3 regions of the Rossellomorea sp. NS-SX7 genome follow, and region 2 is predicted to be linked to each of the others. Evidence: riboswitches for the same ligand, from Rfam matches in the RefSeq annotation. Region 2 holds a riboswitch; each other region holds the start of a gene.

Region 1 (2,325 bases), 1.9 Mb from region 2:
GATCAGCATGAAGACCGAACGGCTTTATCATGTTGTATAGCGGTCCCCAAATTTTATAAATGACACCAAATCCAATCGAGATGACAACCGTAACGAGAATGTCCGTTAATCTTAACTTTGTCATTTACTTCACCAGCTTTCCTGATTGTAATAGAAGATCATGTTCAAACGGCCACTTCTCCATGGAGTATGCCATTTCCCAGAATTGAAGCTCGTAAATACTGCTGATCATAAACAGCTCTTTCATACGGGATTTTTCTTCACCTGAAGCTCTTTCAGCCAACTCGTCCAGACGGTTGATTTGCTCTTTCACCAGTTCCCCGAACCATTCCCCGCCGTAAGCGGCTATCCACTCCCGATAAATGGGCTCATCAGGTGAACACAGCTTCAGACGCTCACCAACTTCATGGTAAAGCCAATAACACGGCAGGATCGCAGCGAGGATATCACGAAGCCCTCCAAATTGTGCCGCCCTATACATATGGGACGTATACGCATATGCGGTCGGAGCAGGCTTAAATTGTTTCCTTTCTTCTTCTGTGATACCAAGTTGAACGGAAAACGTCTCATGCAGGGACAATTCTGCTTCATTCGTTCCCTGGGCGTGGGCTGCCATTCTTGAGGTGGTATGTAAATCTGGTGCTTTAGCGGCTCCCAATGCCTGAACCCTTGAAAAATGAGATAGATAATAGGCATCCTGCAGCACATAATAGCGGAATTTACCAAGTGGAAGTGTGCCGTCCCCTATCCCTCTTACAAAAGGATGATTAAAGCTTGCTTCCCAAATTTCATTCACATCTTCTCTTAATTCTTTTGAAAATGTCATCATTGACTCTCCTTTTCCACGACGATCCAAGGAAACAAAAAAGCCACTTTCCATTGCGCAAAGAGCGAACAGAAAGTGGCTTGAAAGGCCGTACATCATACAAGTTATATGTAACCTTCAAACACCACTTCCCTACGCTGGTCTCAACCAGATCAGGTTCAAAGGGTCTTAAAGTTACACTTTAATCTCAGCCTTCATGAAAGGCACCCCTAGTGGATCGTCATATGTAATTTTGAATTCGATGTAATCGTAACATGTAATTTTTTCTTGTCAATCTTTATTTTACAGCCATTGATACCCCGGATGGTTAAAAAAACCAGTGAACACGGGGATTTTGATACTTTATTTTTTATAAATATTCAACTGACTCATTTCATATTTTTCAAATTCATGTAGAAAAACCGGTTTATTTAAACCAGCCTTTTTCTTTTGAGTGAGTGATGGCTTCGATTCGATTTTTCACTTCAAGCTTATCGAGAATCGTTGAAATATAGTTTCGCACTGTGCCTGTTTTCAGCTGAAGTTCATCAGCGATTTCTTTTGTGTTTTTTCCGTCTGCCACAAGTTCAAGGACTTCTTTTTCGCGATCTGTCAGAGGGTTTTCTTCACTGTACATATCATCCATCAGTTCAGGTGCATAAATCCTTTTACCTTCCATGACATGTCGGATCGAACTTGCAAGTTCCTCACTCGGGCTGTCTTTTAGCAAGTATCCCTTGACACCGGCTTTAATAGCACGCTGAAAATATCCTGAGCGTGCAAAAGTAGTCAGGATGATGACTTTGCAGCCTTCTCCTTTTAATTCTTCCGCTGCTTCCAGGCCGGTCTTTTCAGGCATTTCGATATCCATCATACAGATATCAGGCTGGAGCCGCCGGACGAGTGATACGGCTTCTTCCCCATTGCTAGCCTTACCCACGACTTCCAAATCATCCTCTAAATTAAGCAAAGAACCCAATGCTCCCAGCATCATCCGCTGATCTTCTGCAATTACAATGCGAATCACTTCATTCCCTCCCTATCTGTTTGATTACTTTAGGAACCCTCATGATCAGTGTGGTCCCTTTATCAGAAATGATGTCGAGCGTACCGTTTACAAAATCAAGCCGCTCTTCCATCCCCCGTAATCCGCTTCCTTTCGATAAATCTTGATCCTTTTGCAAACCAATGCCATTGTCCTTTACCTTTATCGTTAATTCATTATCGAATTCATCGATCGTTATTTCACAAGTATCTGCCTGACTATGCTTTACGACATTTGTGACCGCTTCTTTTAAACACATGCTTAATATATTTTCCAGAAAAAGCGAAGTATGGGGTAAGCTGGATGTTTCTTCAATACTCAATTGAATATCTGCAGCTTTAAGAATCTGCTTGATCCTCACGATTTCGTCTTCCAAACGGATCCCCCTCATTTGGGACACCATCGTACGAACCTCTGTCAATGCGGTTCTGGCTGTTTGCTGCACGTCCTTCAATTCCTCTTGTGCCTGCTCGGG
Region 2 (2,325 bases):
CAAGCTCACTGTATGCCTCCTCCAGGCTATATTGGCCCTGGCTGATTTTCCTTGAAATGCCGTTCACCAGTGTGACCTTCTCAAGATCCGTCGACCGCTCATTGATGCGGATCAACTTGGTCTTCGTCGGTTCATCTGTTTCGATGGAAAAGATGATCCCTGTCGGCGTCACATAGCTGTGCGATTCTTTAATGCCATAGGAAGCCGCTATCCTCATCATCGTATCCTCCACCCGATACGTCTCTGCCCCGCTCTGGAGCATGATCTTACCGGCCAATAGGCAAACTTCCATTATGTCATACCTTCGTATCATTTTAGCTTCCATTTGAACCTCTCCGTACTATCGTTTTTTGAATAGGTCTAGTTTATAGGAAAAACGTGCCTGTAAGCAATGAGGAGTGGGAATTAATTTTGATTTGTGGATGGTTGAGGGGATATGAGCGATTGTTTGACCTATGCGGGGGGTGGATAAGAGCGTTGGTGTAGGTGGGCCTGGATAGTTAATCGCCCCGACCTTAATTTTATCTGCCATTTTTTTGATTTATCTGCCGATATTTCGATTTATCGTCCATTTTTTATTTTTATCTGCCGTTTATTTATTTTATCTGCCAAATTCTCAGTATATCTGCCATTCTTCAAATTCCCACAAATATCGCATTCCCATCGTCCCTCTTTTACAATGACAATCTGCATCAACTGAATTCACATCCATTTTTCCCCACAAAAAAACCGACTCCCGGAGGAATCGGCTTATTTTATATAATCATGAAGCTTTCCGCTGGTCATTCCCTACTGAAACACCCTGCCTGACTAACCGTGGGGCAGTCGCAATTAAAGGAACCAGAACGACCGAACATAATAATGCGGAACCGAGCATCGTTACCCCGTTTGCAAAAAGTGAGAATAGAACCGGCGACATGCCTTCCGGAGCATACTCTTTGAAGAAGATGAAGCCCGCGATGAAATGCCAGAAATAACGGGCAAAACTTCCGGCAACCGTTGCCACGACAATCCATATATACAGTTTGGTTTTATTCTCGGAACGCAATGATTGCTGGATGCGTTGAACAAAGAGACCTGCAAATCCAATGAAGGTAAATGCAATAAAGTACTCGATGATCATTTGTACTGGCGTGACGATCCATGCATTGCCGAGCGCTACTTGCAGCACTCCCCACACAAATCCGGCCAATAGGCTTGCTTTAAATCCTCTGCGGAACGCCAAAATGAAAATCGGCACCATCGAGAACGAAATCGAGATACTCGGTGACAGATCGATCGACGGAAGCAAATCAAGGATAATCGCAAAAGCGGCCATCAATGCAGCTTCAATCAATACTACTAAACGTAAAGATTTCATAAAAAAATCTCCCCTTTTTTTGTAAACGAAACCATAAGGGAGAGTCAGCAAATTCAAATAGACATAGTGATCCTATCTATCTTCCACATTCCTACGCTAGTACTAACTAACAGGTTCAAAGGGTCAGAACAGGCAGTGCCGTTCAATCTCAGCTTATCGCTCCCCTTGTGGTCACGTTTATTAAATTATCATTTCAGAACATATTATACACGAAAATGTAAGATAGTAAAAGAATTGCGGGCATGAAATTGAAGGTGACGGATCAGGGACTTTCATTAAGCGGGTCGTGCAGGATGATGACCGGCATTGACTTGGGGGCAACCATGAAACCATAGACTCTGCCTTCTTTATCTTTGTAAGCAACAGAGTAATCCCCGAATTGCGGAGAAAACTCCACGTCCTCGTATTTGAGATCCAGATGGTTGTACTTCCAGCCTACATACAGCTTTGTGGCAGCGCGTGCAGTAAGGTGTTGAACAGTCGTAATCTGATTGGCGGCAATAAATAGTATAATGGCGGCGATCGAAATGATTACTTTACTTGCTCTGGACAGCCTCAGCATCAATTCCTCTCCTTTCCCGGATATCAATCAGAATATTCCGTATATTATCTCTATTATATACCTATTCACTAGGACATGACAAAAGAGCTTTTTTTTAAAAGAGTTTTTTCAAATATTTTTACTAATCAGGTATAAATCCTGCACTCCATCAGCCGCCATGATCGTGGTATATATGCCAACACTCTCTTCCCTATTATTTTCTGCCCGCCAAAAAGAGCTGCCAAGATGACAGCTTTCGTCCCAAATCGATGTTATCCTGCAGCCTTTTAAACAATCGTTTAACTCTAAAAACCCTTTCACCATAAGCCTTCAGAGTTCTTAATCAAACGTTTGTTTAATCCTCAAGCATCGTAACCAGTCTTGACAATCCGCTGTTCAATTCATCGATCGGGACGAATCGTGC
Region 3 (2,325 bases), 1.6 Mb from region 2:
TCCTCTTATACTTTCGCGCCTCACTTGGAGAAACCCCGTGCTGTCTGCGGAAAGCCTTGGAGAAAGCCTCGGGAGTGTCATAGCCATATTTATAGGCAAGGTCAATGATCTTCGCATCTGTTGCCAGCAATTCTTCTCCGGCCAATGTTAACCGCCGTCTTCTTATATAGTCACCAACCGTCATTTCTGTCAAAACGGCAAATGTTCTCTGAAAATGAAACGGTGACACATTGGCTTGTTTAGCAATACTGTCAATCGCCAAATCTTCCAATAAATGATTTTCCATGTACTCAATTGCCTTTTGTATTGACTCCACCCATGCCATGGCCTTCAACTCCTTATTGTCATCTTAGCAACTATTAAAAAACGTATCCTGTCAATTTATGCTTTGTTGTGGCAGGTTCGATTCACATATTTACGAATGGATAGCTTTAGTGTAACAAGGTTCTTATTTAGAAGACATTCATTTAGAACATGTTTGATCAAATTTTTTCAATAAATCGGTCCAACGCCAATAACCAGGCGGTTTTTAATCTCAAGAAAGCGGCCTGATTAATGAAGAAACTAATCTCATGTGCCCCTTTTCCCCAGCTCATCCCTTAGTCTCATTTTCCAATTTTTCCTTTTATCTTAATGAAGTCTCATGTATACTGATATCAAATTGAATAGAAATAACTAGGGGAGTCCAATAAGTTGGGCTGAGAGAGAAACACGTTGAAGTTTCTTGACTCTTGGGACCTGATCTGGTTCATACCAGCGTGGGGAAGTTAGCAGCGTCATGATAGTCATACTACTTCTGTATACATATTAGCCGGGTCCAATTATTTATTGGACACCGGCTTTTTTATGTACTTCATTAGCTTTTATTAGCTTTCCACTTGTTGTGTTCTATATCTTGTCCTTACATTCAAAAAAAGGAGAAATTATGTCCATGTCTTCAACTTCACTAAACGAACAAAACATTTCCATTATGTCTAATTTTTCAGGCAGCAAAAAAGTATATGTAACAGGATCTAGACCTGACATTAAGGTTCCAATGCGTGAAATCGGATTAAGCCCGACAACCGGTACGTTCGGAGAAGAGGAAAATCCTCCAGTACGCGTGTATGACACCAGCGGACCTTACACAGACCCAGATTATGATGTCGATATTACAAAAGGTCTTCCTACCCTTCGCAGATCATGGATTCAAGAACGCGGCGATGTGGAGGAATATGATGGCCGTGAAATCAAGCCTGAGGATAATGGGTATAAAGATGAAAACGATCCTCGCACGAATCATAACGTGTTTCCTGGTTTAAAGCGGAAACCGCTACGGGCCCAGAATGGGAAAAATGTTACACAGCTTCATTATGCAAGAAAAGGAATCATCACCCCGGAAATGGAATTTATCGCCATTAGAGAAAATATGAAAGCTGAATTCGTTCGGGATGAAATTGCAAAAGGTCGGGCAATTATTCCTTCTAATATCAACCATCCAGAATCAGAGCCCATGATCATAGGCCGTAACTTTCATGTAAAAATCAATGCGAATATTGGCAACTCTGCGGTTTCATCTTCTATCGAAGAAGAGGTTGAAAAAATGACTTGGGCCACGCGCTGGGGTGCAGATAATATTATGGATCTATCAACAGGGAAAAATATCCACACAACACGCGAATGGATTATTCGTAACTCTGCGGTTCCTGTCGGCACTGTCCCGATTTATCAGGCGCTTGAAAAAGTAAATGGTATTGCTGAAGATCTTACCTGGGAGGTTTACCGTGATACCTTAATTGAACAGGCAGAGCAAGGTGTTGATTACTTCACCATTCATGCTGGTGTTCTTTTGCGATATGTCCCGTTAACAGCTAAACGTTTGACAGGTATTGTATCCCGCGGTGGGTCCATCATGGCACAGTGGTGTCTGCACCACCATAAAGAAAGTTTCTTATATACTCACTTTGAAGAAATCTGCGAAATCATGAAATCGTATGATATTGCATTTTCTCTAGGAGATGGTTTGCGTCCCGGATCTATTGCAGATGCAAACGATGAAGCGCAGTTTGCAGAATTAGAGACTCTTGGAGAGCTGACAAAAATTGCGTGGGAGCATGATGTACAGGTGATGATTGAGGGTCCGGGGCACGTACCGATGCACATGATTAAAGAAAATATGGATAAACAACTGGAAGTATGTCAGGAAGCTCCATTCTACACACTCGGACCTCTTACGACTGATATTGCTCCTGGTTATGATCACATTACATCTGCTATTGGAGCTGCAATGATTGGCTGGTATGGGACAGCGATGCTTTGTTATGTCACACCAAAAGAACATTTAGG

The links. Region 2 has a riboswitch for thiamine pyrophosphate ahead of thiT (energy-coupled thiamine transporter ThiT). Riboswitches for the same ligand answer to the same signal wherever they lie in the genome.
Region 1: linked by a shared signal. The riboswitch ahead of tenA (thiaminase II) and the one ahead of thiT (energy-coupled thiamine transporter ThiT) in region 2 are both predicted to bind thiamine pyrophosphate.
Region 3: linked by a shared signal. The riboswitch ahead of thiC (phosphomethylpyrimidine synthase ThiC) and the one ahead of thiT (energy-coupled thiamine transporter ThiT) in region 2 are both predicted to bind thiamine pyrophosphate.

What each region holds. Positions count from the first base shown of each region.
Region 1 covers NZ_CM128249.1:2,013,349-2,015,673, forward strand. The annotation lists gene ACUXV2_RS09990 (ECF transporter S component) at 1-124, opposite strand, end outside; gene tenA (thiaminase II) at 125-826, opposite strand; TPP riboswitch at 939-1,047, opposite strand; gene ACUXV2_RS10000 (response regulator) at 1,233-1,832, opposite strand; gene ACUXV2_RS10005 (sensor histidine kinase) at 1,834-2,325, opposite strand, start outside.
Region 2 covers NZ_CM128249.1:134,022-136,346, reverse strand. The annotation lists gene ACUXV2_RS00640 (threonine/serine exporter family protein) at 1-325, opposite strand, end outside; gene thiT (energy-coupled thiamine transporter ThiT) at 764-1,360, opposite strand; TPP riboswitch at 1,432-1,536, opposite strand; gene ACUXV2_RS00630 (hypothetical protein) at 1,623-1,922, opposite strand; gene ACUXV2_RS00625 (thioredoxin family protein) at 2,257-2,325, opposite strand, start outside.
Region 3 covers NZ_CM128249.1:1,737,497-1,739,821, reverse strand. The annotation lists gene ACUXV2_RS08515 (AraC family transcriptional regulator) at 1-325, opposite strand, end outside; TPP riboswitch at 668-782, shown strand; gene thiC (phosphomethylpyrimidine synthase ThiC) at 932-2,325, shown strand, end outside.